4 regions of the Priestia aryabhattai genome follow, and region 2 is predicted to be linked to each of the others. Evidence: riboswitches for the same ligand, from Rfam matches in the RefSeq annotation. Region 2 holds a riboswitch; each other region holds the start of a gene.
The links. A riboswitch is a leader RNA that binds a small molecule or an ion and turns the genes downstream of it on or off. The one in region 2 is predicted to bind S-adenosylmethionine.
Positions count from the first base shown of each region.

Region 1 (7,612 bases), on a different contig from region 2:
TTCCCATTATTTATCTTATTTCCATGATTCCTAAAACTATCAATGATGTGTTTAAACTAGGAGATATGATTGGCAATGTTGCCTTGGTTTTATTTGGCGCTTTGCCGCTGCTTCTTCTCATCATTTCAAAAGTAAAGGGAGTAAAGTATGAAACAAACGTATAATCATGTACAGTTCTTAATGGTTTTGCTTTCTGTTCTTTTGCTCTTGCCTCTAACAAGTTGTTGGAGCAGTCATGAAATTGAAGAGCAAAGTTTAGGGGTAGGTATGGCATTTGATAAAGCTAAGGAGTCCATAATTGAAAAAGAATTGGATGAGCAAGGAGAAGGGTATCCCAAAAAGAACCTAATTACTTCAACCTACCAACTGATCACTCCCCAGGTGGCAAGTTCAGCCACTAAACAAGGAGGTTCCCAACCGAAACCTTACGTAAATGTGTCTGGAACAGGAGATTCTCCTTTCCAAATGCTTCGTGAATTGTCTTTGAGCAGTGACACTCCTTTAACCAGTCCTCATATGAAAGTGATGGTTATCAGCGGGGCCCTTGCACGGGCGTACAGTTTAGAACAATTAGTGGATCAAAATCTTCGTAACAATGATTTTAGACCTAGTTGTCTTGTGTTTATTAGTAAAGGGAGAGCCAGCGACACATTAGAATCAAAAACAGCAGGAGAGATCCCAGCTTTTCATCTGTATGGAATGATAGACAATACATATCGAACAACACGAATTTTACCGCCTATGCCGCTTATTAAATTAGCGAGCAAGATTCAATCAGGGTCTAGTTTTCTGTTGCAAAATGTATTATCAGCAAATGGAGAAATCAAATTTGCTGGTGCTGCCATAATTAAAGGGAAAACAAACAAAATGATTGGTTTTTTGAATGAAGAAGAACTAGATGGTCTGACTTGGATCACAGGAAAAGGGAAAGGAGGGCTAGTGAAAACCTTTGATAAAAAGACCAGTCAGCTGATCGTATATGAAATAGAATCTATGAAAAGTCATATTGAACCTCATGTTAGAGGAAATAATATCTCTTTTGATGTACATATTGAATCAGAGGGACGGCTGTCTGAAAATTGGGTGGTCTCCGGAAACCCTTTAAAAAACCAATTTTTACAGAAGGCGCAAAAAACTTCAGAAAAAAAAGTGAAGCATCTCGTAAGAAACACAGTAGAAAAAATGCAAAAAGAATATAAAGTCGATGTGGCCGGATTCGGAAATCAATTGAGAATTAAGAGGCCTAGGGTATGGATGAGGGTCAAAGACAATTGGGATCAAACGTTTAGTGAAGTACCGATTAACTATGATGTGAAATTAATAATTAAAGATTATGGAACGTCAGGATCAAAAAAGTGAGTATCTAAGTTTAGCTTTGCTTGTTTTGATCTCAGAAATAAAAAAGCCCAAAGGATAACCTTAGAGCTGGCTAAAAAATATTCCCCCTATATTCAGTACGAAACTTCGAGGAGAAATGGTAAATAAGAGCTGTCCAGAACCGGCAGCTCTTATTTGTTATTCAAAAATATAAGCAAGCGCTTGAAGAGCCTGTTCCGGCGTTTCGACTACAACTTGCGCTTTGTTTGACAGTTCTTTAAGCGGGTGGTGCAGTTTTTCAGGGCGAACCAAAATTAGCGGTTTATCTAATGAAATGGCTGTCGCAGCATCCATTGCGCTGTTCCACTGCTTGTATTTTTCGCCAAATAAAGCAATGACCACATCAGATTTTTTCAGCAGCACCTGCGTACGTAAATTATTAATTTGGGAAGCAGCTTCATCTTTTAAAACAGCGTTAGGCTGTTTTCCTAAAATTTCTTCTCCAATGTTGTCGGAGCGGTCATGGTCTGCCATCGGACCAACAAACGTAAGGGGAAGGTTTAATTGCTCCGCTTGGTTTTTAATTTCGTCTCGCCAGTTATCGTGAATTTGCCCGGCAAGGTATACAGTTAAGTTCATTATGTAAAAGTCCTCCTCTAACTGATAGTTAATATTTGTTTTATTTTATCAAATGTAAGCGGATAATACGAATGATTTGAATGGGGTGCTTTACCAAAAAATAAGGTTATGGTAGACAAATAGATAAAAAAGAGAAACAATAGAAGGCGTATTGCTAATTAAAGAAAGGATGTACATGATGACAGAAACAGTGCTACAAGTAGATCATGTCAGTAAAGTAATTGGGAAGAAAACCATTTTGCATGATGTATCCTTATCCGTTAAGCGCGGTGAGATTTTTGGGTTGCTTGGTCCAAATGGTTCTGGTAAAACAACGCTAATTCGAACGGTAGTAGGGCTGATTAAAGAAACAAAGGGAACGATTACCGTCAATGGCTTTCCTTTAAAAGAACAGTTTACATCAGCTATGAAATCAATTGGAGCGATTATTGAAAACCCTGAGTTTTATGATTATCTGACGGGCTATCAAAATTTAAAACACTTTGCTAATATGCATGAAGGGATCACATCAGAACGTTTGGATGAAGTGATTGCTTTAGTAAAGCTTGAAAACAGCATTCATGCAAAAGTGAAGACGTATTCTCTTGGAATGAGACAGCGTTTAGGAGTAGCTCAAGCTATTTTACATAAGCCTGCATTGCTTTTACTAGACGAACCAACAAATGGTCTAGACCCAGCGGGAATGAGAGAATTTCGTACATATTTACAAACGCTTTGCACAGAAGAAGGAATTTCAATCTTAATCGCGAGCCACTTATTAAAAGAAGTAGAAGCATTGTGTGACCGCGTTGGTATTATTCAAGATGGTGAGTTAAAAGCAATTCAAGATCTATCTCCAAATCGTCAAGATCAAGGAATGTATGTAGAATTTGAAGTGTCTGACGCGCAAAAAGCAGTGGATCTTTTAACACAAGAATTTGAAGTGACGATGAGATCAGATATTATCGATGTAGCGATTGTAAAAGAGCAAATTCCAGCTGTGAATAGAAAATTAGTGGACAGCGACATTTTAGTCTACCGAATTACCCCTGTTTATGAGACGCTTGAAGATTCGTTTATGTCCGTTACGGAAGGAGAGCACCATGCTTAAGTTAATTCAAAATGAACATATGAAATGGTTTCACAAAAGAAGTACAAAAATCACGCTTATTACAATTGGCATTTTAACTCTTTGTATGGCTCTTTTAATGAAGAAAGTGGCAAACAGTGCAGGGACAGAAGAAAACATTTTGAACTTCCTGTCATTTAGTTCAGGTATGCTGATTCTTGTTCAATTTTTCGCTCTTGCTGTGGGGGGATCGATTGTTTCAAAAGAGTTTGAAGCAGGTACTATTAAGCTTCTTTTAATTCGCCCGGCTAGACGTTCAACGATTTTAACATCCAAGTACATAACGCTCATTTTAATTAGCTTGTATTATTTACTGAGCTATTTACTTTTTTCGTTTGTATGGGGAGCATTGTTCTTTGGATTTACCAGTCTAGAAGGAGATGCGCAGCTGCTTAAACATATTACGCTTACGTATGACAGTGCGTATATGGAAACGTTCATGATGATGACGTTCGCATTTATGCTGTCGTCTTTATTTAGAAATAGCGCGCTTGCTTCAAGTTTAGCTATCGTTGTGAGTATCGGTGCGAAAGCTGTAACCCGATTAGTATCGGAGCTAGATTTATGGTGGGGGAAATTTTTATTATTTGCCAACACGGACTTTGTGCAGTATATGGACGGAATGAAGCCGATGTTTGACGGAATGACAATTCCATTTTCAATCTTTATCTTAATAGCGCATTTTGTCTTCTTTATGGGCGTAGCATGGGTAGCGTTTTTGAAACGTGACGTAGCTAATTGATGTGAGAATTTTCGCACTATATATTTTTCTAAAATAGCATTTGACAATTAAATAAAAAGAGATTACAGTAGTGAAAGACTATTTTTAAAACAACTACAAACTTCTTATCAAGAGAGACGGAGGGACTGGCCCTATGATGTCTCGGCAACTGGCTGTACGCAGTGCGGTGCTAAATCCAGCAGACGATGTTTCGTTTGGAAGATGAGAAGGGTAATCTTATGATACAAATAAGAGACCTCTTCTTATCAATAAGAAGAGGTCTTTTTTATTACGTAAACAAGAGGTGTTAAGAATGGAACAACAAAAAGGAAACGGCTGGGCGCTGTTACCGCTGGGCGTCTTTTTAGTCCTGTTTGTCGGATCAGGAATTATAACGGGAGATTTTTATAAGCTGCCGGTATTAGTAGCTATCATCATTGCAGCCATTGTGGCGCTGGCTATGAACCGCAAAGATTCACTTAATGTAAAAGTTGAACGTTTTGCTAAAGGAGCAGGGCATCCTGATATCATTATTATGGTGCTTATTTTCATTTTAGCAGGTGCTTTTTCCGAAGTCGCTAAAGGCATGGGAGCTGTTGATTCAACGGTAAACTTAGCTCTGTCTGTGCTTCCGCAAAGCTTAGTGGTAGTCGGAATCTTTGTTATTGGCGCATTCATTTCAATTTCGATGGGAACGTCAATGGGAACAATCGCTGCGTTAGGGCCTATCGCTGTAGGAATCAGTGAGCAAGCGCATGTATCCATTACACTGGCAATTGCGGCCGTTGTTGGTGGTGCAATGTTTGGAGATAATTTATCCGTAATTTCTGATACGACCATTGCAGCAGTTCGTACGCAAAAAACAAATATGACAGATAAATTAAAAGTAAACTTTTTTATTGTACTTCCTGCAGCGATCGTTACGGTGATTTTATTGCTTGTAATGACGCTTGGCAACACGTCTTCAGTAGAAATTAAAGATTTTAGCTGGTTTAAAATCTTGCCTTATATCGGTGTGCTAGCAGCGGCAATATTTGGTGCAAACGTATTAAGCATTTTAACCGGAGGCATTGTACTAGCCGGCGTGATCGGATTAGCTGACGGAAGCTACACGCTTTCTTCTCTTGCTAAAACTGTGACAGAAGGTATTGGCGGAATGTCGGAATTAATTATTTTATCTCTTTTAATTGGCGGAATGGTTGAGCTAATTCGCTATAACGGCGGTATTAATTTCTTATTGAACTTATTAACACGGCGCATTCAAACAAAAAAAGGCGGAGAATTCAGTATCGCTGGATTAGTAAGTTTAACAAATTTAGCAACGGCTAATAACACGATTTCAATTATTACGGCAGGTCCGTTAGCGAAAGAAATCTCTGATAAGTATTCAATTGATAATCGTAAATCAGCCAGTCTGCTCGACTTGTTTTCATGCAGCGTTCAAGGGCTTATCCCTTATGGTGCACAAATGCTTCTAGCAGCAGGATTTGCCAAAGTGTCACCGATTGAGATTATTCCATTTACATTCTATCCAATGTTAACAGCGGTTTGCGGTATCATTGCAATTGTAATTGGTTTTCCTCGGTTAAATAAAAAATCAAAATCATCTAAAGAAGCTGCGTAATGCCAAACCCTTAAAAAGAATGTTCTTTTTAAGGGTTTTTTACTGTTTGAAAAAATCAGCTGGCTTTTCTTTGTCTAACTCCTTCCAAAGCGTCTCATTTTGTTTAAGTGCATAAGCCGCTCCTCCAATCTCAATTCCGCATAATAAAATGAATAATAAAATACCCATAAAATGACCTCCTTACGTAAATGAATAAAAACACGATTGTAACGGGTTTAGCTTATTGCTATTTCACTTTATAATGAGAATAAAGTATGAAACGCGTTTCAGCGCAAGAGAAAAAGGTGAAAACATGACAAATATCCGAGATATCGCAAAAAAAGCTGGTGTATCTGTTTCAACTGTATCCCGGGTGCTAAATCATCATCCGTATGTAAAAGAAGAAAAGCGCCGGCTGGTAGAAAAAGTTATTCAAGAACTTAATTATGAACAAAACATTAATGCGGTTCACTTATCAAAAGGAAAAACGAATATGATTGCCGTCGTATTACCCTTTATTAATCATCCGTATTTCAGCCTGCTTTTAGAAGGAGTGGCCTCTCAAGCGTTAGAAAAGCAGTATCAGCTTGTTATTTGTCAGACGAACTATGATTTAAAAAAAGAAGAAGAAGCGCTTCATATGCTAAAAACAAAGCAAGTTGATGGAGTGATTATTTGTTCTAGAGCAAGCAGTTGGAGCACAATTGAATATTATCAGCAGTACGGGCCGATAGCCGTGTGCGAAAACGTACAGAATCGTTCTATTCGCTCCGTATACGTCGATCATTATGCAGCTTTTCAGCAGGCGCTTATGTATTTAAAAGAAAAAGGATATAGGGATATTGGATATTGTATTGGAAGAATGACTGGTACAAATAGTCAACAGCGGCAACAAGCATACAAAGAATATGTAAAAAGAATAAATCAGCCTTATCAGCCGGAATGGGTTTTTCAAGACTGTTTGAACGTGACAGATGGTGAAAAAGTGGTAAAAAAATTGGTGCAGATGAAAAATCGACCTCAGGCGCTTTTAGTCACAAACGATCAAGTGGCTATCGGAATAAAAGCTCAGTGCGAACAAGCTGGTATTTCAGTTCCTGGCGATTTAGCTATCATTGGTTTTGATAATCATCCACTTTCTTCTTATTTACAAATCACAACGATAGAACTTCCTCTTAAGGAGATGGGCGAAACGCTTTTTACATTAGTTGGAAACAAGGTGCCTCAGAAAGTTGAGCTACCTTTTCGATTTATTGAGCGTGAAAGTGTATGAATTCTTGAGGGTCTCACCACATGGTTTTACCGGATAAAATGAGCAAAAGCGGACATCATACGAGTAAAGGAAGAAGAAAAGGATGATGATCGTGGAGAAAAAAGAATATCAAGTGGGAGATCAAGTATTTGTTATTTACCGAAATCCTCATACGGCAAACGTTGCTAATATTAATCAAGCTGAAATTGTGGAACATCCTGAAAATAAAGATGAAAAAGCGCTGTTTTTACATGAGTCTTATCATTTGTTAGCTGAAGATGATGCCGTGTATTCAACGTATGAAGAAGCCGAAAAAATGTATAACAAGATATTTGATTATGAACAATATGATTGACGCAAGGCTCTCCTACACGGAGAGTCTTTTTTGGTCTGAAAAATAATTACCAAGGATATAGTCTTTTTATTTTTCAAACGCTATTAGTATAAGAAAAAAGGAAGTGTACATGATGATAAAACCTTTTGTACCTCAGTTAGTATACATTGAGCCAGGGGCAATGGAGTATCCGCTTGGTGTTCAATTAAAAGAAAAGTTTGAGAAGATGGGAATTGAGATTCGTCAAACAACTTCTCATAATCAAGTACGTAATATACCGGGAAAAAACGATTTACAAAAATACCGCAACGCTAAATCGACTTTAGTGGTTGGCGTGCGTAAAACGTTAAAATTTGATACATCTAAACCGTCAGCGGAATATGCAATACCGTTTGCAACAGGATGTATGGGGCACTGTCACTATTGTTATTTGCAAACAACAATGGGAAGCAAACCGTATATTCGCACATACGTGAATGTTGAAGAAATATTAGATCAAGCAGAACAATATATGCAGGAAAGAGCCCCTCAAATAACGCGTTTTGAAGCGGCTTGTACATCTGATATCGTAGGAATTGATCATTTAACGCATTCATTAAAGCGCGCTATTGAATATTTTGGGGAAAGTGAACTAGGTC
Region 1 is NZ_JAMBOQ010000004.1:389,491-397,102, forward strand. It holds gene M3225_RS20570 (spore germination protein) at 1-164, shown strand, start outside; gene M3225_RS20575 (Ger(x)C family spore germination protein) at 148-1,359, shown strand; gene M3225_RS20580 (YtoQ family protein) at 1,516-1,956, opposite strand; gene M3225_RS20585 (ABC transporter ATP-binding protein) at 2,135-3,046, shown strand; gene M3225_RS20590 (ABC transporter permease) at 3,039-3,806, shown strand; SAM riboswitch class I at 3,908-4,014, shown strand; gene M3225_RS20595 (Na+/H+ antiporter NhaC family protein) at 4,099-5,409, shown strand; gene M3225_RS29670 (hypothetical protein) at 5,449-5,577, opposite strand; gene M3225_RS20600 (LacI family DNA-binding transcriptional regulator) at 5,702-6,661, shown strand; gene M3225_RS20605 (transcriptional regulator SplA domain-containing protein) at 6,747-6,995, shown strand; gene splB (spore photoproduct lyase) at 7,108-7,612, shown strand, end outside.
Region 1: linked by a shared signal. The riboswitch ahead of M3225_RS20595 (Na+/H+ antiporter NhaC family protein) and the one ahead of mtnW (2,3-diketo-5-methylthiopentyl-1-phosphate enolase) in region 2 are both predicted to bind S-adenosylmethionine.

Region 2 (7,612 bases):
AATAATCGGAACAATGATAGCGACTGCAATTTCTTGTCTGTGTAAAACAAGCATGGAAGCTGATAAAATAGTGGCTAAACCAGCCGTAGACCCTACAGATAAATCAAGTCCGTTGACAGTTAACGATATGGTTACACCAAGCGCTATTAGGGTGACAATGGAAATAGAGCGCAGAATATCACTAATATTTTCGCCTGTCAAAAAGTTAGGTGTGGCAATGGAAAAAATGAACATAATGACAAAAATCATTAAGACTGTCCCATATTTATAAAAAAAGTCGAAAACGCTTATTTTTCTCTTTGGTTTCGCTACAGGTTCTGTTACATACTCCGCACTCATCCTTTTACTCCTCCTGCTGTATAATAAAATAATTTTTCACTAGTTGCTTCTTCTTTGGATAATTCTTTCACGATTTTTCCGTTGTACATGACATAAATTCGATCCGCTATCCCTAGCAGCTCCTCGAATTCACAGGTTGCATAAACAACTCCTTTTTGCTGTGACACAAGATTTGTAATTAAGTCGAATATCTCTCGCTTGGAGCCGACATCAACCCCTTTAGTTGGTTCATCGAATAACAGCACGCTAGAGTCCGTAACAAGCCATTTTCCGATTGCTACTTTCTGCTGATTTCCACCGCTTAACGTTCCAACTGACTGCGCCATAGAATGAGCCTTTACGCCAACTTGCCCAGTAGTTTTCTGCGCTTTTTCTTTGATCTTTCCTCGCTTTAGAAACGAATAATTTGTAAAGCGGGACAGACTTGGCAAAACTAAGTTATCTGCAATCGATTCATGGACAAAAATTCCTTCTTTTCTTCGTTCTTCAGGAACAAGAGAAAGACCTTGTGCAATATAATAATACGGCTGCTTATTCAACTTTAGTTTCTTGCCTTTTAACCGAACACTTCCGCTCACATATTGCTCTAACCCAAATAGACTTCGGCACAGCTCGGTTTTCCCTGCTCCCACAAGCCCAGCAATACCTACTACTTCTCCTTCTTTTACATGAAAAGAGATATTAGAAAGGCGCCCTGGAAGAGATAATGCTTCCACATGTAAAAGTTCGTTTCCAATTCCTACTGATTTTTTGAACCACTTTTTTACAGAAGACGTTCCTAACATGAGCGTAATCACATCTTCAATCGATGTATGTGAAGTTTCTTTTGTAGCTACATAGCGTCCGTCTTTTAAAACCGTTAAGCGATCGCAAATATCAACCACTTCTTGAAGACGATGTGAAATATAAATAATGCCTACTCCACTTTTCTTCAGCTCTCTCATCACAGAAAACAATTGTTTCGTCTCTTCCACACTAAGAGGTGCGGTTGGTTCATCCAAAATTAAATAGTCAACATTCTGTACAATTGCACGTGCAATAAGCACCTGCTGTTTTTCTGATAGAGTTAGATCAACGACATTTTTTCTAACGGATAGAGAAGAACCAAGTAAAGAAAGAGCTTCTTCCGCTTTTTTATAAATAGATTTCCAGTTTACAAATGTCTTACTTTTCTTAGAAGCCTGCACGTCTAACACAATGTTTTCAGCTACTGATAGCGAAGGAATCAGCGCTACATCGACTTCTTGGTGTACAATGACGATGCCGTGGCTCTTAGCTTCTTTAGGAGAAGAAATGGAGATTCCCCCTCCGTTTTTGTAGATCTTTCCTTCGTATTCGTCGTAAGCTCCGCACAATATTTTCATCAATGTACTTTTACCGGCACCATTGGCTCCCAATAAAGCATGGATTTCCCCTTTTTGAACAGTAAAATCAACTTTGTTCAGCGCTTGAAAAGAACCAAAGTTTTTTGTAATGTTCTTCATTGAAAGCTCGTTCGTCATATCTGTCCCTCCACTTCTATTCTTTTTTACCCCATTCTTCTACGTACTGACTAAGCTGATCCATATTAATCGTTTGATTAGGCAAATCTGTTTGTTTTACTAAAACCGGATCAAATGAATAATAACGAGGGATCTCTTGACCTGAAATCTTTTTAAGAAGCAGGTCAACTTGCTTTTCTCCTACTGAAGCTGGATTTACAGCAGCTGACGCTTTCCACGGGCTGTTTTTTGCCTGCATCATTTGCAGATCTTCATCAGATAAGTCTACTCCGTATACTTTAATCTCATCTCGTCCTGCTTCTTTAATCGCTCTTGTTACTCCTTTTGCAAATTCGTCCCAAGGTGCCCAAACGGCCGCAATGTCTCCTTTATTCGGATACTGCTTCAACACAGCAGCCATTTTATTTTGTGTGTCCAGTGAGGTGTTGTCCGTTGCACTTCCAAACGTAGCAATTTGTTTTACATCTGGATAGCGATTCATCATAATTTTATAAATGCTATCGCGCTTTTCCATCGGTGCAAAGCCTCCAACAAACGCATATACAATGTTTCCTTTTCCATTGATGTCCTGCATCATTTGTTTCAGACCCTGCAGCGCAAGCATATAATCGTCTTGATCGATGGTTGTAACACCGTCTACTTTTAATTCTACGTCTGTTGCAATAACTGGAATTCCTTTTGCAATCGCGCGCTTCACGCCAGGTTCAAGGGTTTCAGCCCGGCCGTGGTCAATCATAATACCGTCAACATTTTGGTTAATAGCCGTGTCTAAATAAGCAGCCATTTTAGATTGATCATTGTTTGAATCAGAAACGGATAGCTGTATTCCTGCTTTTTTAGCCGCTTTTGTCACACCTGTTATGTACTGAGCAGCGTGAGTGCCTGAAGTAAATTCAGAAATAAGAGCAATTTTTGTATCTTTCGTAATCTTTTTTCCTTCTTGCTGTACAGGCTTAGTAGAAGCTGCTTGTTGCGCTGGAGCTGCCTGTGCTTTCTCGTTTAGACTTGGCTGTTCTTTCGTGCAAGCAGCCAGCGCAAAGACTAGAAGCACGAGCAAAGTAAGTGGCCATAGCATTTTTTTACCCTTTTTCATGGTGTTCCTCCTATTAAACTTATTATTCACATAAAAATAGTTAGTTTTATAATAATCCAAAGAATACCCCGCTTTTAGATGTAAAAGCGGGGGTGATGATGACCTATGCTTTACAAGTAATCCTTATGCGTAAATAGGTACCCATCCTTCAGTTGTCACGAAAATTCGGACAGCGACTACTTTACGATCTTCCATTAGTGTAAAGTAATGAAGAATGTTTTCTGGTACTGAAATTAAATCACCCGGCTCTAATTCAACATCAAAAAATTCGCCGTCTTTTCCTTGAATAACAAAGATTCCATGACCGCTTACAATAAAGCGAACTTCGTCATCTGTATGAATATGCTTGCGCTGAAAGTTTTTTAACAATTCATCAATATTTGGTGTAGATTCCGATAATGAGATAACATCTTGAGCTTTATAACCGCGGCGTTCAGAAATATCTTTAATATCCTCACCAAAAGCGTTTAAAATTTCTGTTTTTTCTTCATCAGTTAAATCATATTTTTCACGAAGATTTTCTGGAAGTTTTGTAATATCCCAGTTTTCATAAATAACTTCATTGTTTGCTAGAAAAGCTGATACTTCCTCTTGAGTTTCAATTCTTTTATTGTTTACATGTAAGCGAATTTGCGCCATTGTTGTTTCCTCCTTTTATAAATGCAATTTTGGCTTAATGCCTTTAAGTGACAGTAATTTGACATGATAGCTAAATAGAAATTCATAGGCTTCTAGCGCTTTTTTTGTTTCAAATGCATTTTTCCCCCATACCGTAATTCCATGGTTACGAATCAAAATCGCGCCTTGATCGCCTTTTATATGGTGAGAAAACTCTTCTGCTAGTGTCGGAATATCTGCGTAATTCGGAATAATCGGAACAGTAATTTCCGCATCTTCTTCCCAAATACCTAGCGCCTTAATAATTTCTTGATCTTTGAACGAAATAACCCCTTCATCTCCGTACAATTCAGAGATTACGTTGTTGTCGATTGTATGTACATGAAGACTGCACCCAGCGCTCGTTAACTCGTAAATCTTAACGTGTAAAAGCGTTTCAGCAGAAGGCTTTAAATGCGTTTCTTCTGCAGGCTTTCCGTATTGATCAACTAATAAAAAATCTTCATTTGTACGTTTTCTTTTGTCTTTTCCACTTGCTGATACAAAGAAAGTTGTCGGATTTTGGTCCACTTTAATCGCTAAGTTTCCACTTGTACCGAAGAACCAATCGCGCTCTGCTAACTCATCTTTTATATCTGCAAGCTCATGCAATCTTTGCTGAGCCATGATACTCATGCTTTCACCTCTTCTGTTAATTCTTGTAAATGATGAATCACATCATAAAAAGTAGAAAAAGGGCGATACGGTAGAGATAGCTCTTCACACTTTTCAATTAAAAAGTCACGTGCAATGACCGTATCAGCTAATTTGGCAGCCTGCAAATCCGTAATCGAATCGCCAATGACAACCGTATGATCTCTTTCATCTGCAAGATGGCGAATAATAGTTGGCTTACAGCAGCCGCAGTCATTTGTACACTGTTTATCACATGTATGAGGCCACGTAATGGAAATATACTCACCAGAAAAATCAGATCCGTTACAGTAAAGCATTTCCTCTGCAACTCGATTTCCTAAAAGCGGTTTTACAAAAAAGTCAATTCCTCCGCTTACAATATAAAGCGGAATATGATGCTCTTTTGTATACGCAATAAAGTCATCAAATCCATCTCGAATAGCAGACGTCTCTAAAATATAAGAAATAATATCTTCTTTTAATTCCACGGGGAGCAAGGCAAACATCTGCCCTACTCCTTCTTGAATGGAGACGCGCTGTGCCAACACGTCGTCTTTAATACTCTCCCACTCCGGAGGAGCAAATTGTTTCATGATGGCAATAATGTTATCACTATTTGTGATCGTCCCATCAAAGTCACAAAAGATTTTTAACGATGTCATGCTTTCACCTCTACTGTTCCCCATAGTTGCAAAGCTTTTTGCAATTCTTTTGATTCCTCCGCTTTTTCAGCTAATGTTTGATCAGAGAGTACTGCATCTATCGCCGCTCGAAATGCTTTTCCTCCTCCAATTGCTCCGTCTGGGTGGCCGTGAACTCCGCCTCCTGCATTGATAATGCTGTCGATGCCAAAGTCTTTCATAAGCTGCGGTACCATTCCAGGATGAATTCCTGCTGAAGGAACGGGGAAAGACTGCTTGTATTTGTACACAGGACGCGTTAATTCGTAGGCAATGCCAGTCGTATCTTCAAGAGAAAGAGCTACGCTTCCATATGGTGATGGAAACAGTGAAAAATCTGCTCCGGCTAAACGCAATAGTTTTCCAAGCAATAATGAATTTGAAAAACCGTAAAACTCTGATGGCGTAAGCGCTCCGCTAACAGCTGGGTGAGCCATAATCGGCAAGTTAATTTCATCATCTTCTCGAAGTGCCTGCAGTACATCTAACCCGTAAGCAAATACGTTGAATAAAAGAGCATCGGCTCCTAGTTCAGCTGCTTTTCTCGCTTTTTCTTTTAATTCAAACGTTCGTCCCGTTAAATTAACAGCATACAGCGTGCGGTGTCCGGTTTTTTCGTATACCTCATTCAGTACTTTTTTCCCTTCTGTGACGCGTGCTTCAAAAGGTGTTCGTTCACTATCAAACAAAATCTCGTCGTCTTTAACCAAATCCACTCCACCAAGCGCTTGCTCACGCAGCTGAGTTGTTAAGTACGTCATGTCTCTTCCAATCACGCCTTTAAAAATACTCATCACAAGCGGACGGTCATAAACGCCTAGTTTCTCTCGTATACCTTCTATTCCAAAGCGCGGTCCTGGGAATTCAGCTAATAATTCGGCAGGGAAATCCAAGTCTAATAATTTCACTTTTCCATCAAGTGATAGTTTTCCGAAAACCGTAACTAAAATAGCCGGTAAATCTCTTGAAAAGTTGGCAGTTGGATAAGCAATTTTGACAATAGCCTGCTTAATTTCTCCACCTAAATATCCGTTTACACGCTCGCAATCTTGAAGCTCAGTTACTGACGCGACGCGCCCTTTATGTTTTTGAAGCTGCTGTTGATCTAAAAGCGGCAGATCTGTCCATGAACCGACGGTTAGTCCTAAGGCGATTCCTTCCGCTTTTTTATGAAAATTCCCTTTATTATCATGTAGTAAGTAGCTTGCAACGATTTCGCTCATTATGCTAAAAACTCCCTTGCTGTTTAATATCGTTAATAAAAAAAACCTCTTCTGTGATTAAGAAGAGGTTTTCGTTGCTCTTCTTATCTCTCAGCTGTTGCTGCAAGAATTAGCACCGTGCTTAACATGCGTTAAGTCGGTTGCCGGGCTTCATCGGGCTAGTCCCTCCACCTACTCTTAATAAGAAAGTTGCTATTTATTTAAATTGAATTTGTAGATTATATACTAAATAAAAATACCGCTAGGATTTATCGGTTATTAATCTCGTTAACTTCTTACATATTAAGCCAACTCAAAAAGGATTGTCAATGCGTTTTTAAAATAAATTTAATTTTTTTATTCGAGATACAGCTTCTCTCATGCGCTCTTCATCCGTCAGCAGTCCTACGCGCACATAGCCTTCACCATATGTTCCAAAGCCTACTCCAGGCGCCACTACAACGTGAGCTTTTTCAAGAAGTAAATCTGAAAACTGTTCAGAAGTATATCCTCCAGGAACTTTTAGCCATGCAAAAAAGGAGCCCGCTGGAGATGTAACATCCCAACCAATTTCTCGAAGCCCTTGGATAAAAATATTGCGTCTAGATTCATAGCGCTTAACTAAATCGTTCACGCATTGTTGAGATTCCAACAGAGCTGCGGCGGCTGCCTCTTGAACCGCCCCAAAGAGACTGACATACATATGATCTTGAAGAAGATTAATAGCTTCTACTACACTTTCATTTCCTACAGCAAATCCAACTCGCCATCCCGCCATGTTATACGTTTTAGAAAGAGTATAAATTTCAATTCCCGTCTCTTTTGCACCAGGAGTCTGTAAAAAGCTGATTGGCTTTTTACCATCAAATCCAATTGCTCCGTAGGCAAAGTCGTGTACCACACAAATATCGTGCTCGGCAGCAAACGCCACGGTGTCTTCAAAAAATTCTGCCGTTGCCACTGCACCAGTAGGATTATTCGGATAGTTTAAAAACATGAGCTTTGCCTGTTCTTTAGCACTTTCACTTATCTCCTCGTATACCGGTAGAAAATGATTTTCAGCCGTGAGCGGCATCACTTCCATGTTGGCTTTTGCAAGCTCTACTCCAGACCAGTAATCAGGATATCCCGGATCGGGGACCAGCACCGTATCTCCAGGGTTTAATAAGCACTGTGGAATTTCAACAAGTCCAGCTTTCCCGCCAAACAAAATAGCTACTTCTTTTTCAGGATCCACATCAACCCCGTATTCTCGCTTATAAAAAGTCGCAACGGCCTCTTTTAAAAAATGGTGTCCGCGAAATGGAGAATATTTATGATGCATAGGATTAGCACTTGCATTTTGAAGTGTTTCTACAATATGTGAAGGAGTAGGCTGATCAGGGTTGCCCTGCCCTAAGTTAATAACATCGTGCCCCTGGGCCATTACTTTTCCTACCTTGCCTACAAGTGATGCAAAAAATTGTTTTGGTAAACTTTTTAATAGTTCCGATTGCTCAAATT
Region 2 is NZ_JAMBOQ010000003.1:499,292-506,903, reverse strand. It holds gene M3225_RS15660 (ABC transporter permease) at 1-339, opposite strand, end outside; gene M3225_RS15655 (sugar ABC transporter ATP-binding protein) at 336-1,841, opposite strand; gene M3225_RS15650 (sugar ABC transporter substrate-binding protein) at 1,858-2,934, opposite strand; gene M3225_RS15645 (1,2-dihydroxy-3-keto-5-methylthiopentene dioxygenase) at 3,058-3,573, opposite strand; gene M3225_RS15640 (methylthioribulose 1-phosphate dehydratase) at 3,589-4,227, opposite strand; gene M3225_RS15635 (2-hydroxy-3-keto-5-methylthiopentenyl-1-phosphate phosphatase) at 4,224-4,889, opposite strand; gene mtnW (2,3-diketo-5-methylthiopentyl-1-phosphate enolase) at 4,886-6,130, opposite strand; SAM riboswitch class I at 6,211-6,317, opposite strand; gene M3225_RS15625 (pyridoxal phosphate-dependent aminotransferase) at 6,447-7,612, opposite strand, start outside.

Region 3 (7,612 bases), on a different contig from region 2:
CTTTTGTTTTGGGGTGTAAGGCTGTTTTTTAGAATAGTGTATCTATATTGCAAACGAGATAACGTTTGAGAAAGTTGCTCTGGCGGCTCGTCCGGTACACTAGTTGGACCACCAAGCTAATTATATGATTACCAAAGAATACTATACCCGTTCTCAAATAAGATTAAAACCCCAACAAGAAATGATTACAGAATTAAGTTCACTTATCAGTTCATTCTGTAAAACATACTAAGCTATAAATATAAGAACAAGTAGATTACACTTTTAAACACTATACTCGTACACCAAAGATTCATCAATCATAAGGTGAATCTTTTCTGTTTTTAATTTTTATAGCCTATGCAAAACTAGTTACCATAAAACATGCTAGCGGTAGAAAAAAGATCCTGAAAATCTAAGGAAGTTGGATTTTCAGGATCTTCAGATAAAAAGCTATTATTATTCTTTTAATGTTATAGGTACACAAATATCACAATAATCAATCTCATCATCTTCACCATAATATCGTTCAAAGATTGGCTTCGAATCAACTTGATAATCCTGTTCTAACAAGTCAGGCATCAATATTTACTACAATGAAAAAGTTATCATTATTTAAAAAGATAATCACATAAAATTTATAAATTTTACCATTTATTAAATATAATTTATACAAACGAAGTTAACATAAAGCGTGTTATAGGTAGCAAGTATCCATTATACTTCGACAAAATAGGATTTATATAATTCTGTTAATGTTATAGATATTTGTAAAACTATTCATAATTACTTCACATAAAAAAAACTGTTACTAGCATCTTATCAACTACAATACTGAGTAACAGATTTTTCACACAAGACATGTTTCTTTATAGATAAGATAACTTTTTTCTCATCTTTTTTTTGTTTCTCAAAACTTTTTTGTTTCTCTAGGAAAACATAAATTTTCTGGTCGAAATATTTTAAGTCTATAATACTTTTTAATACACTGATATTCACATTTAATATTAAGAATGAGAACAAGTATTAAGATGATAAGCTTCTCATCTAGAGTACCTTTCTCCAATGTTAGGTTAACATTTACTTCCTCCCCTGGCGAAAGTTCAAAAATAGGGGTCTCTTTTAATAAATAGATATCTCTAATTGCCACTTATTTCACCCCTCTACTTGTACTGTTGCTTTCACCCTATAGGTTCCAGAGATTATATCTCCAAATTAATACAAGCCGGCTGCATTTGTTTTTGTGATGTCTATAATTTGTTCAGTTCCATTTGAAACAGAATACAATGCAACAATAGCGTTATTAATCGGTGAATTGTTACTACTATATTTAATATAAAAGAATAAAATAAAAGGACTAGAACCAACTATTAAAGAATTCCTTAAATTTCTATACCACAATTTAAAACCTTCTTAGAGAAAAAACTCCTGAACAAGTATCAGGAGTTTTTTTTTATAATTTGCATTCCCTTGCCTTTGAATGTTGAGTCGATAATCTCTACTCATACAAAATAGATATTAACGAACTTTCTCTTCACGATCATCTCTTCTTTTAAGACCAAAAAGACCAGCTAGTCCTAATAATCCAAGCAATTCCCAAGGTGAATCATTGTCATCATCCACATCAGTTGCTGTAGTGACATTTCGAGTATTTACGTCATCATTATAATTTGTTCTATCTACGTTATTATTTTCAGCATTAACAGGTAAGATGAAAGTCATCATAGCTAAAGCCAACGTACATAATAAAACAGACCATTTTTTCTGCATACTTTCCCCTCCTTTCCTTTCGTTAATAGATAAAGTTCCCAAGGTTATTAGTTACTATTCGTTAAGTAGATATATCTTTTAAAACTACTCACTAATACCCAAAATAAAGAAGCCTTTAAAATTAGTATGAATATATTTCTTATCTATTAAGCAAACTACCCAAGATGCAATGAAGCATCACTCATGAAACCTAATTACGTCATAGAAAAAACTACCTTCTCCCTAACTCTAAGGTAGTTTTTTCTATTTTTGGACTGTATATGATTTATAGTTAACATAATCACTCTTTCCGGAACACATCATAAAAGCGAGCCCTTAATACACAAGGACTCGTTCGCCTACTCATTTTCTCATTTATACACAACTGTATACATTGTTGACCTACCAGCATTTTGATTACTATTCAGACTAGAACTCTTGCATAAAAAATAGCTATTTTATACCCAAAGCGAGCTCGTGCCTTCTTTTTCAAGATGCAGCACGTTTACTTCTATTCCTTCATCATACCCATGCTCTCCTCCTGGAAGAACAATCAAGGCATTCGCAGCAGCTAGAGACGAAATAGCGCCTGACTTGTCCATGCCAACCGGCGTCACGGCAAGCTTTCCTCCTTCGTCTGAAATCTCTCCTCGCACCATTCGCGTAAATGCATTAGGCTCTTTGAAACGGCCGTTTAATACCGCTTTTGTTTTATGTAAATGAGGCAGAGGTGAATGTAAAAAGCTGCGAACAATCGGACGAACAAACAGTTCAAACCCAACATAGCAAGCAGATGGGTTTCCTGATAACCCAAACAGCAGCTGTCCATTTCGTTCTGCGACTGTTGTGACGCTTCCCGGTCGCATCGCAATTTTGTTAAACAGCACATTCGCGCCAAGCTTTTCATAAATAGCAGGTAAATAATCATAGTCCCCAACGGATACGCCGCCGGTTGTCAGTAAAATATCCACTTCTTCAAGCGCTTTTTCTACCGCTTCATAGCAGCGGTCAAAGTCATCTTCAAGTTTGCCTAAATATTTTGGAACCCCGCCGCTTCTTACGATTTGCGCGAGTGCCATATAAGAGTTACTATTGCGGATCTTCCCTGGTTCTAACGGTTCATTTACATCAAGCAGTTCGCTTCCCGTTGTTAACACCCCAACAACCGGTTGTTTGACCACAGCTACATCCGCATAGCCAAACGTAGCTAAAAAAGCTGTGACGCCCGGATTGATGCGCGTTCCTTTTGAAACCAGCACGTCTCCTTTTTTCGTTTCTTCTCCTTTTAACGCAATGTGTGCCCACTTTGAAGCCGGCCGGCTTAACGCCATATACGTCTTGCCTTCTTTTTTATACGACGTTGTTACTTCAAGCATCACAACCGCATCACACGAAGCAGGCACTTGAGCTCCTGTCATAATGCGCACCGCTTGAAACGGCTTTACTTCTTCTTCATAGACAGAACCGGCACCAATTTCACCTACCACTTCGAACTCCACAGGATGTTCACTTGATACTTCTATGCAGTCTTGTGCTCGAACCGCAAAGCCGTCATAAAGCGATTTATTAAAATGAGGCACGTTTTGATCAGCAATAATATCTTCTCCTAAATAGCGCCCGTAGCTTTCGGTGATCGATACGCGTTCGATGCTGCCTTTTCTTTTATATGTCATAACTTTTTCAATTGCTTCAGGAATTGAAATAGGTGTTCTGCTTTCTAACATAGATTCTTCACTTCCTTTATGTCTGTTCACTTTTTGCGCTATGGTGTAAAATCATAGCATATCTCACTATTTCTATCATACAACAAAATTTACTGAAAAAGGATGAAAATACCGATGTCTTCTTTTACACATTTTAATGATCAAGGCCGTGCCAATATGGTCGATATTAGCGAAAAATCTATCACTCGCCGCGTTGCAACAGCTCGTTCAAGCATACTTGTTAACAAAGAAATTCACGAAGCCATTGTAGAACATAAAATCGGAAAAGGCGACGTCCTTGCTGTCGCACAAGTAGCGGGAATCATGGCTGCAAAGCGCACGTCTGACATTATTCCGATGTGTCACCCTCTTTTATTAAAAGGCGTTAACCTTTCATTTGACTGGGACACAAGCAATGATCAATACCGTTTATTAATAGAAGCAACTGTTAAAACAGAAGGCTCAACGGGCGTTGAAATGGAAGCTTTAACCGCCGCTTCTGCCTGTGCATTAACTGTCTATGATATGTGCAAAGCCATTGATAAAGGGATGATTATCGGCGAAACGTATTTACTTGAAAAATCAGGCGGCAAAAACGGTGACTATAAGCGCACGGAAGCTTAAAGGAGGGACGAAATGAGCGTACACGAACATAAATCCAAAGCAACTCAGCCCGTTCGCTGTAAAGTCATTACGGTATCAGATACACGCACAACAGAAACTGATAAAAGCGGCACGCTGATGATTGAACTTCTAAAAGAACATGACATGCAAGTAGCTTCATACGAAATTGTAAAAGACGACCAAACGTCGATTCAACAAGCCATACTTGCCGGATGCAGTGATGACAGCATTGACGTTGTCCTCACAAACGGCGGGACGGGCATCACAAAACGAGACGTCACGATTGAAGCCGTTCAAGCGCTGATTCATAAAGAAATCGTTGGATTTGGCGAACTGTTTCGCATGCTGAGCTACACTGAAGACATTGGCAGCGCAGCAATTATGAGCCGAGCAATTGCCGGAACGATTAACGAAAAAGCCGTTTTTTCTACACCGGGATCAAGCGGTGCTGTTCGTCTAGCCATGACCAAACTGATTTTGCCCGAACTTCGTCACGTTGTGTGGGAATTAAACCGCCAGCGTTAACAAAATGCCTATGCACACGCATAGGCATTTTCATTAATCATAGTCTTTATGTACCCACTCATCTTCTGGAATGCCTAAATCTTCTCCAGAAAAACGCTCTTCTTTAAACGGATCTCCTCTAAGATGAAAGCCGTTTTGCTCCCAAAAGCCAGGATGGTTTTCATCAATAGCTTCAAAGCCTCGAAGCCATTTAACACTTTTCCAAAAGTACAAATGCGGAACAATCAATCTTAACGGATACCCATGCTTAGCCGTAAGCGGCTCTCCGTTAAAGGAATGAGCTAGAAGAATATCGTCTCTGAGTAAATCTTTCACCTCAATGTTTGACGTATAATCATTGTCTCCGTGCAGCATGATGTATTTACTTTTTAACTCCACGCCAATTGCTTTTAAAAAATCTGTAAACAACACGCCCGTAAATTCATTATCAAACCTTGTCCATCTCGTCACGCAGTGAATATCACATTTTACCGTCGTTTGCGGCATGTCCAATATATCTTGATATGAAAGGGTCACTTCCTTGTTTACTAATCCGAATACTCGAAGCGTCCACTCCTCTAAGTTATACTCCGGCACGTCGCCTTCATGTAAAATGGGAAAGCGCTCCGTCACTACTTGCCCCGGAGGCACTCGTCCTTCATACTTTGGATCGATTTCCGGTGTTTTCATTCGTTTAATACGGTCTGCTTTGTTCAAATGTATCACCTCGTTGTTTTTTCTACATAAAAAGCCCTTCCTTAAACAGATAAGGAAGAGCTTCGTTTCAGCTTCTTCCTTATCTCTAAGAGCAATACGCTCTTAAGGATTTGGCACCATTCTGTCATAAACAGCGGTTGCCGGGTTTCACAGGGCCAGTCCCTCCACCTCTCTTGATAAGGAAACGAATTGTATTTGTTTTATGCAATAAAGTCAGTATTAAGCTTTTTGTCATAATTGTCAATATTATTTTTCTTTTTCACATAAAAAACTTTAAAAGCAGATAGGATTATAAGGTTTTTTTCTATCAAAACACAAGTCAAGGCTTTTATTCTTTTCCTTCAATCATGGTATACTTCCTAGCAAAGCGCTTATAGTAGCTTTGCTGATTCTCTTGTACATTGTTAAAAACAAGTCGATTATGATCAATATCTTTTTCTTTTAGCACATAGCCTTTTTCATTCATCAGCTTAATATATCCATCTAAATGACCTTTTTTCACCATATAGTGAAGGGCATCATCTCGATCCGTAGTCTTTGCTAAATCTTGACTTCCCACTTCTAATTTATCTACGGCTTTCGCTGTTTGAATAGGACGGTAGTCTCCAAACACCTTCTCCCAATTTAATAGCAGCAGCGCGCCGGAGACTATTATGGATGCTCCAGCGGCGATAGTTAGTACAAATCGTTTTGACACTTCTTTCTCTCCTTTACATTCTTTTTCTTCTATTTAATACAACAGCTTGCCCCAAACTTGTTTTTACACCAAGTCCTAGATACACAGCTACAATATATTTTATATTTTTAACAAATACTTGAGTTATTGTATCATACTTACATTTTTCATTTACTTTTTTATAAAAAATTAGAATCCTCCCTATATTACGTTTTTTACATAATAAAGGAATATAAACCAATCTTTTCACCTATGATAAATGAATCGTTTTTTACTTTTTACTTCGCCTGACGTTTACATTCTAAAAGGCGTGTTAAAGTATATATATATCAGTTACCAACTCAACTAAGACTCCTTGACTATTCCCCCAAGGGTTTACCTAAGCGTCTGCTACCTACCTGCTCTTTAGGTAGGTCGGAGTTGCTAAATCGATATATATAGGAGGAAAAGATTATGAAAATGAAACAACGATTATCAAAATTAGCAGCTACTGCAACCATTACAGGAATTGCTGCGTTTGGATTTGCTCCTGTTGCTCAGTTTGATACACCAGCACATGCAGCTACATCCCAAGAAACAAGCAGTCAAACAGCTGTAAAAAACATTAATGAAATTTATAATGCGGCGGTGCAAGGAGAAGTGCCACGCTTAACAGCAGACTTAAAAATTGGTAAAAGCCTGCGTCAAGATGTTCGAGATCAGTTCGGTCCTCCGCCTGAAGGTTCATCAAACAACTTTGACTACTATCATGCGGAAATGGGCCACCCTGGATATGCATTTGGATATGACCAAAATAACGTAATTAACGAAATCCGCTATTTTGGTACAAATGTAGAGCGCCAAACAAATTTAGGATCCATTACGCAAGCTAACTTAAAGAAAGAATTAGGTCAGCCGAACTTTACAAGTAAAGTAAAAGGTGATGGTACTACTCAAACGAAGTACACGTATCATGCCGGCGCCTATGATCTTGAATTTATTTTTGATGATGCAAAAACGTTAAATCACGTAAACTTAGTTGCAAAACCTTAAGTAATAGAAAAAGTAGCAGACAGTCTGCTACTTTTTTTCATGAAATAAAACTAGTGCTGAATCAGCTACGTGTTCATAGCCAATATCCATGTAAATCTTATTAGACGTAGGGTTTGTAATGTCTGTGTATAAGCTTGTTGTTTGAAAAACGCTGTCTAGCATGAGCTGAGAAAGCATAGACACACAGCTTGATGCATAGCCTTTTTTACGTTCTTCCCGAGGCGTATACACAAAGTTAATCGTGATGTTATGCGCTGTTGGACGCGCGGCATTGGCTATGGATAGGTACTTTCCGCTCACTTCCCATAGAAATAACTGTCCTGCTTCAATAAAAGTTTCTCCTGTTTTGGCAGCTTGCTCTTTTGATACAGGCTCTCCAATAATATCCATAAACCTCCAAATCCACTCCATTACTAGCGAAAGGTGCTCCAACCTTGCTTTTACTAGAACTCCGTCAGTGTCTGCTGTTTTTTTCACTTTGTCTAGCCGATAAATGCGCTGATCGATTTTTAAAGAAACTTCTTGATTTTTTAGAGCTGCTAGTTGTTGAGAAAGATATAAAACCGTTTGTCTTTCTCCAACCAAACCGGGTATTTCGATTTCTTGTAATAGCTTCGCCACTTCGTTC
Region 3 is NZ_JAMBOQ010000001.1:198,838-206,449, forward strand. It holds gene M3225_RS01000 (hypothetical protein) at 890-1,129, opposite strand; gene M3225_RS01005 (WGxxGxxG family protein) at 1,498-1,749, opposite strand; gene M3225_RS01010 (molybdopterin molybdotransferase MoeA) at 2,187-3,452, opposite strand; gene moaC (cyclic pyranopterin monophosphate synthase MoaC) at 3,567-4,055, shown strand; gene M3225_RS01020 (MogA/MoaB family molybdenum cofactor biosynthesis protein) at 4,068-4,580, shown strand; gene M3225_RS01025 (sulfite oxidase-like oxidoreductase) at 4,614-5,276, opposite strand; SAM riboswitch class I at 5,353-5,459, opposite strand; gene M3225_RS01030 (hypothetical protein) at 5,605-5,973, opposite strand; gene M3225_RS01035 (YjgB family protein) at 6,406-6,984, shown strand; gene M3225_RS01040 (GNAT family N-acetyltransferase) at 7,012-7,612, opposite strand, start outside.
Region 3: linked by a shared signal. The riboswitch ahead of M3225_RS01025 (sulfite oxidase-like oxidoreductase) and the one ahead of mtnW (2,3-diketo-5-methylthiopentyl-1-phosphate enolase) in region 2 are both predicted to bind S-adenosylmethionine.

Region 4 (7,612 bases), on a different contig from region 2:
AATACTAGCTTGGCGCGCTCGTTCCACCCGACAACGATGAAGTGGTCTTTTCCATAGAATTTTAAATTTCCTTCTAAATAAGCGCTCTCAGTGGAAACAGCAATTTTAGAAAGCGTGACAAAATAAGTAGTAATGAAGCCCGTTCCGATCAGGACTAAAATAATTGCAGCTAATCTTCCAATCGTAGTGGTTGGAGCGAAATCACCGTACCCTATAGTAGAGATTGTAATAATAACCCACCAAATTCCTTCAAACACATTTCCAAACGTTTGCGGCTCTAGGAAATGTATAAGCGTGCCAAAAAGTAGAACAAGGCAGCCGATAATAAAAAGAAGCCGCACTAAAATAGAACGACGAAAAAGTCGAAATAATAGCCATTCCATCATAAAAAACCTCCAGTGATTAGTCATAGCCACAGTATGACCATTTTTCATTGAAGGTATAAGATATCTTTATCTTTTTACTTCGTAATATTCAATCCATTCTTTGTCTGGACCATAGAAAAATAAGTATCTTGCTCCATTTGGCAAAGTTACAATGTTTTCTTCCACAAATGAAACGCCTGCTGATTTTAAACGCTCAAACTCCTCTTCAATTCCGTCTACTGCCAGCGCAAAATGATGAACTTTACCTTCGTTAGGTAAGCTTGAGTTATACCCTTGAATTAACTCTACGATTACATTGCCTTCTAAACCTAGAAAAGCTAGTTTCAAAGACGGATCGGTATGTGGTAGTGTTTCGATGAGCTCTAATCCCACTTTTTGTGTATAAAACTCAATAGATTCTTCTATATCCTTTACTTGAACGCCTACATGTTCAAATTTTAAAATTGCCATATGCATCACCCGTATCTATAGTATGTAAAAACTATGAAATATATTAAAGAGAAAGGATATAGAAGTCAAGATAGGGCTGCTTATCAGGAAAGGGCTCTTAAATCATATTTTTGCTGGAGTGAATAGGGTAGAGGCTTCCATCAAGAGCAAACGAAATTTTACCTGTTTCTTCAGATACAACTAAAATTAATGCATCCGATTTTTCCGACATTCCAATGGCTGCACGGTGACGTGTTCCTAATTTTTTGTTCCTTGAAATAATAGACGAGAGAGGTAAAACATTAGCAGCTGAAATAAGCTGATTGTTTCTAATTAGGACGGCTCCGTCATGTAAGGGTGTCCCTGGATAGAACAGCGTCTCAACTAGCGTAGCGCTGACAGGAGCTTGAATAGGCATTCCTTTTTGAATAAGAGGGTCTACATTTTGTTCCCGTTCAATGACAATTAAAGCGCCGTGACGTTTCTCAGAAAGGTTATGAATAGCTAAGGACAGAGCAGCATATTCAAATGTATAAGGCGATAAGTAATGACGCAAGTAATAAGAGGCGGCCGTAGCTTGAACATCTTGAAATAACCTTCTCATCTCCTCAAAATCACATAGGATACAATGATCACTCGTGTCTAAATGTTTAATTAAATTAGAGGCTTCAGTTGAAATCTGCTGTAAATATGTTCGCACGTTATTTTTAATTGTATCGTCTAATTGAAAGGGTGGTCTCTCCATCTTATACAGCTCCTATCTGTCAGTGTTATCTGTAATGTGTGCTAATGGGGGTGAATTATCCGTAAAGCTTACAAATCCCTTATTAATTTTATAGAGAGATTTATTTTGTGTTTTATTTAGCAAGAGAATATAAAAAGTTGGAGAAAAAAGAAAGCGTTTCATAAACTGATATGTTCACATTTGGGTTAAATTTACATATGTTGTTTTAAATAAAAGTATAGATATTTCTGTGAATTTAAAGTATAGTTTTCTTATCGGATATATGATTTTTAATGTTGACAAATATTCTAAATATGCTAAAATTTTTAAAAAATGCTTATCAAGAGTGGTGGAGGGATCTGGCCCGCTGAACCCCGGCAACCTGCTTAGCAAGGTGCTAATTCCAGCAAAGTGTGTATCATTTTGAAAGATAAGGTGAAAATTTATTGCCTACCCAGTCTTTCAATATGGAAGACTTTTTATTTTGATATAGCGCAAGCAATAATTTAAGGAGGGACACCAATGACTGTAACCCCGACTTAAAACAAATCTTTGAACACGTCGAAGCAAAGTAAGAATTAAATAGTTTCGCTGACTAGACACACTAGAGGCGGTTTTATCCAATTCTAGTGGGTAAAACCGTCTTTTTTTATTGGATAACGCGGATAACTAAGAATTGGAGTGAAGAAAATGGCAGATTTATATACGTACGAAAACTGGAGCGATACATTTCCAGAGTTCGACAGTGAAGATGAAACAAAAGGAGCCCTTTCAGCATTGCAGTGGGCGTATGATACCTACGGAGATTCAATTATCTATGCATCAAGCTTTGGGATCGAAGGAATCGTGTTAATTGATTTAATTTCAAAAGTGAAAAAAGATGCTGAAATTGTCTTTTTAGATACAGGCGTTCATTTTAAAGAAACATATGAAGTGATTGATGCAATTAAAGAACGCTTCCCTGATTTACGTATTCATATGAAAAAACCGGATTTAACTCTTGCAGAACAAGCTGAAAAACATGGAGATGAGCTTTGGAAGAGTCAGCCTAACCTATGCTGTCAAATTCGAAAAATCATCCCATTAAGAGAATCTCTTGCTCCTTATGATGCGTGGATTTCTGGTTTGAGACGCGAGCAGTCTGAGTCTCGTGCCAACACGAATTATTTTAATAAAGATGAGAAATTCAAGAAAGTTAAAGTTTGTCCGTTAATTCATTGGTCTTGGAAGGAAATTTGGCGCTATGTGTATAAGCATGATTTGCCATATAACAAACTTCATGATCAAGGCTACCCAAGTATCGGCTGTGAGCCTTGTACCGCACCTGCCTACAATGTAGACGATTTACGTTCAGGAAGATGGGCAGGTACGCAAAAAGTTGAGTGCGGATTACACGAATCTTAAATACGAAAGAGCTGAATAAATGATGCTTTTATATGTTGCCTTTATCATTGCACTTTTTTTTGCAATGAATATTGGGGCAAGCGGTGCAGCAGCTGCTATGGGCGTTTCATACGGCTCCGGTGCGATTAAAAAGCGAAGAGTGGCCCTGTTCATCTGTGCTATAGGTATTGTGCTTGGAGCCATTACCGGAGGCGGTGAGGTGGTGAAAACCATCAGTTCAGGTATCATACCTGAAAAATTACTGTCAGTAGAGTTAGTTATTATCATTCTGGCTGCTGCAACGCTGTCACTCTTTTTCGCGAATTTGATTGGTATCCCTCTATCAACAAGTGAAGTAACAGTTGGCTCAGTTGTTGGAGTAGGAGTAGCTTATCAATCTTTGTATGTGGAAAAACTTTTAGTTGTCATGTCTTTTTGGATTATTGTTCCGCTAGTTTCATTTGTGATTGCTTTTTTGATTGGAAAAGTGATAAAGCGCAGAGCGCATAAAAAAGAAGCAGAGGGAAAGTGGAAAAGAGTTTTAACGATTTTAGTTATAGTGACGGGATTCTTTGAAGCTTTCTCAGCTGGAATGAACAACGTGGCAAATGCTGTCGGTCCTCTAGTAGGAGCTGGATTAATGGATGCTAAAACGGGTGTTGTATCAGGAGGGTTGGCGGTCGCGCTCGGAGCTCTTTTACTAGGCGGCCGAGTTATTGAAACAAACGGAAAAAAAATTACTCGCTATTCTGTAGGAGAAGGGTGTATTATCTCAGGTACTGGTGCTTCTCTTGTCACAGTCGCTTCATTGTTTGGTTTACCAGTACCTCTTACACAGGTTACTACGTCTTCTATTATTGGAATAGGCGCAGCGAAAACGGGATTTACGAAAGAACAGCGCGAAGTGGTTATTCAAATGTTGAAGGTTTGGGTGGTATCGCCTGTATTTTCACTCGTAATCTCATATGTTCTTGTGAAATTAGTACTTGAAAGCGACTTATATTCATTTATGGTGCTAGCTAGCGGATGTATTGCCACAGCAGGTATTCTAAGCTTAGCTAGAACGACTAGAAGAAAAAGAGCAAGCTTGCAGTCGGAAAAAGAAAAAATGACTGCTTAATTCAAGTGCTTTTTATTATATTGTGTTAATTATTTAAGGAGGATTTTACAAAATGACAACAATTCAAGCACACGGTGGAGAATTAATTAATTTATATCAACCAACATATGACTACACTTCACTAACAAAAGAAATCGAAGTAGATAACATGGCTCTAAGTGACTTAGAACTAATTGGAATTGGTGCTTACAGCCCAATTACAGGGTTTTTAGGAGAAAAAGATTATCAATCAGTTGTTGAAAATATGCGTCTAGCAGATGGAACAGTATGGAGTATTCCTATCACTCTTCCTGTAACAGAAGAGCAAGCTAAAGAATTAAACATTGGCGACAAAGTAAAACTTGTTCAAAACGGCGTAACGTATGGTGTTTTAGAAGTTTCTGAAGTATATACGCCAAATAAAGAAAAGGAAGCAGAAAACGTGTACCGCACAGCAGAACTTGCTCATCCTGGCGTGAAAAAAATGATGGAACGCCCAAATGTATACGTAGCAGGTCCAATCGTACTTGTAGAACGTACACCTAAAACGCGTTTTGAAAAGTATTACCTAGATCCAACTGAAACAAGAGCAGCATTTGAAGAACGCGGTTGGAAAACGGTTGTTGGATTCCAAACTCGTAATCCTGTTCACCGTGCGCACGAATATATTCAAAAAACGGCATTAGAAATTGTAGACGGCCTGTTCTTAAATCCTCTTGTAGGAGAAACAAAGTCAGACGACATCCCAGCAGATATCCGTATGGAAAGTTATGAAGTACTTTTAGAGAACTATTATCCTAGCGATCGTGTAGCTTTAGCAGTTTTCCCTGCTGCGATGCGCTATGCTGGACCTAGAGAAGCTATTTTCCATGCAATGGTTCGAAAAAACTTTGGATGCACGCATTTCATTGTAGGCCGTGACCACGCTGGTGTTGGTGACTACTATGGAACATATGATGCACAAAAAATCTTCAGTAACTTTACAGCAGATGAATTAGGAATTACACCTTTATTCTTTGAACACAGCTTCTACTGCAAGAAGTGTGAAGCGATGGCATCAACGAAAACATGCCCTCACAGCAAGGAAGATCATATGATTCTATCTGGAACAAAGGTACGTGAAATGCTTCGTAACGGAGAAGTGCCACCAAGCACATTCAGTCGTAAAGAAGTAATTGAAGTGTTAATTAAAGGATTAGCAAAACAAAAAGTATCTTCAAAATAAGGAGCGGTTGAAGTGAGCAAATCAACAAACATTACGTGGCATGATGCTGGAATTACAAAAGAGGAAAGACGCGAGCAAAATAATCATCACAGTTTTGTATTATGGTTTACAGGTCTTTCGGGTTCAGGTAAATCTACCGTAGCAAACGCAGTGGCAAAAGCGCTTTTTGATAAAAATATTCGCAACTATGTATTAGATGGTGACAATGTTCGTTTCGGCTTAAATAAGAATCTAGGGTTTTCTGCTGAAGATCGTACAGAAAATATTCGCCGTATCGGTGAGGTTTCTAAGCTATTTGTAGACAGCGGTCAAGTGGTACTAACAGCATTTATTTCTCCATTCCAAGAGGATCGCGCTCAAGTGCGTGAGATCTTAGAGGGGAATGAATTTTTGGAAGTATACGTGGAGTGTCCGTTAGAAGAATGTGAAAAAAGAGATCCAAAAGGCCTTTACAAAAAAGCAAGAAGTGGAGAAATCCGTGATTTTACAGGAATTGATTCTCCGTATGAGTCACCGGCTAACCCTGAATTAACAATTAATACAAGCACACAGTCTGTAGAAGAATGTGTACAAACTGTTATTGAATATTTAGCTAACCGAAAATTTATCTAAATGACAGCGGACTTTGTCCGCTGTTCTAATTCAAATTAAAATGTGGGAGCACTGCGGAGACGTGGAAATGATGGAAGGGTGAAAGGCATTCATGGGGAAAGTATATCTAGTCGGTGCAGGACCAGGAGATCCAGATTTAATTACATTAAAAGGGTTGAAAGCAATTCAGCAAGCAGATGTTATCTTATATGATCGTTTAGTGAATAAGGACCTGCTGGAGTATGCTAAAAGTGATGCAGATATCATTTACTGCGGAAAGCTTCCGAACTACCATACTCTCAAGCAAGAAACAATCAACAACTTTTTAGTGAAATTCGCTAAAAAAGGAAAAATTGTAACGCGCTTAAAAGGCGGAGATCCATTTGTATTCGGACGCGGAGGGGAAGAAGCAGAAGCTCTCGTGCAACAGGGCATTTCATTTGAAATTGTTCCAGGAATTACATCAGGTATCGCAGCCGCTGCTTATGCAGGAATCCCTGTCACTCACCGGGAATACAGCGCAAGCTTTGCTTTTGTAGCAGGCCATCGTAAAGACAGTGAGCATGATGCAATCAAATGGGATAGCCTAGCCAAAGGTGTAGATACTCTTGCAATTTATATGGGGGTGCGGAACTTACCGTACATTTGCCAACAGTTAATGAAACATGGAAAAACTTCAGCTACGCCAATTGCATTGATTCACTGGGGAACATGTGCGGACCAGCGCACTGTAACTGGAACTCTTGGTACAATTGTTGATATTGTTAAAGAAAAACAAATTGAAAATCCAAGTATGATTATCGTTGGTGAAGTTGTAAATTTTCATGACCGATTAAATTGGTTTGAGAAGACTGGACAGCATTACTATTCGTATGCACAAGAAGCTTACTAAAGAGGTTGATTATATGGATGCAGTTTTATATGTTTGCCATGGCAGCCGCGTAAAAGAAGGCGCTGATCAGGCAGTTGCTTTTATTGAAAGATGTAAAAAAAATCTAGATGTACCGATTCAAGAAGTTTGTTTCCTAGAACTAGCTTCCCCTACTATTGAACAAGGATTTGAAGCATGTATTGAACAAGGTGCTACTCGTATTGCAATTGTGCCTCTTCTGTTATTAACAGCTGCGCATGCAAAGCATGATATACCCGAAGAAATACACCAAGTGTATGAACGTTATCCACAGGTAGAAGTGCTGTACGGAGAACCGTTCGGCGTGGACGAACGAATTGTTGATATCTTGGTAGAGAGAATCAATGAAACCAATGTGGATAAGCAAGAAGATTCGATGGTATTGTTGGTCGGCAGAGGAAGCAGTGATCCTGCTGTAAAAAAAGATTTTAACGAAATAGCTCAACTGCTAAAAGGTAAAGGAGCTTTTAAAGAAGTGAGCACATGCTATTTAGCTGCCGCTGCACCTAATTTAAAAGAAGGCCTACACCTTGCTAAACGAACTTCGTATAAGCAAGTATTCGTTCTTCCTTACCTTTTGTTTACCGGTATTTTAATGAACGAAATTAAGGAAGAATTGGAGCAGTTATCAACAGATGACCAGCAGTTTATCTTAGCCAACTACCTAGGTTATCATGATGGACTTGCACACATTTTAAGTCATCAAGTAAAAACGTTATTATTGAGTAAAGGAAATCAATACGATGTATACCGTTATGCTTGATTTAAAGGATCGTTCGGTCTTAGTAGTTGGAGGCGGAACAATCGCAACTCGTAGAATTAAAGGTTTTTTACAAGAAGGAGCAGCCATTACAGTGGTTGCTCC
Region 4 is NZ_JAMBOQ010000005.1:356,791-364,402, forward strand. It holds gene M3225_RS22830 (potassium channel family protein) at 1-386, opposite strand, end outside; gene M3225_RS22835 (VOC family protein) at 453-836, opposite strand; gene cdaS (sporulation-specific diadenylate cyclase CdaS) at 934-1,560, opposite strand; SAM riboswitch class I at 1,874-1,976, shown strand; gene M3225_RS22845 (phosphoadenylyl-sulfate reductase) at 2,230-2,943, shown strand; gene M3225_RS22850 (inorganic phosphate transporter) at 2,963-4,042, shown strand; gene sat (sulfate adenylyltransferase) at 4,095-5,246, shown strand; gene cysC (adenylyl-sulfate kinase) at 5,259-5,858, shown strand; gene cobA (uroporphyrinogen-III C-methyltransferase) at 5,950-6,729, shown strand; gene M3225_RS22870 (sirohydrochlorin chelatase) at 6,743-7,510, shown strand; gene M3225_RS22875 (NAD(P)-binding protein) at 7,491-7,612, shown strand, end outside.
Region 4: linked by a shared signal. The riboswitch ahead of M3225_RS22845 (phosphoadenylyl-sulfate reductase) and the one ahead of mtnW (2,3-diketo-5-methylthiopentyl-1-phosphate enolase) in region 2 are both predicted to bind S-adenosylmethionine.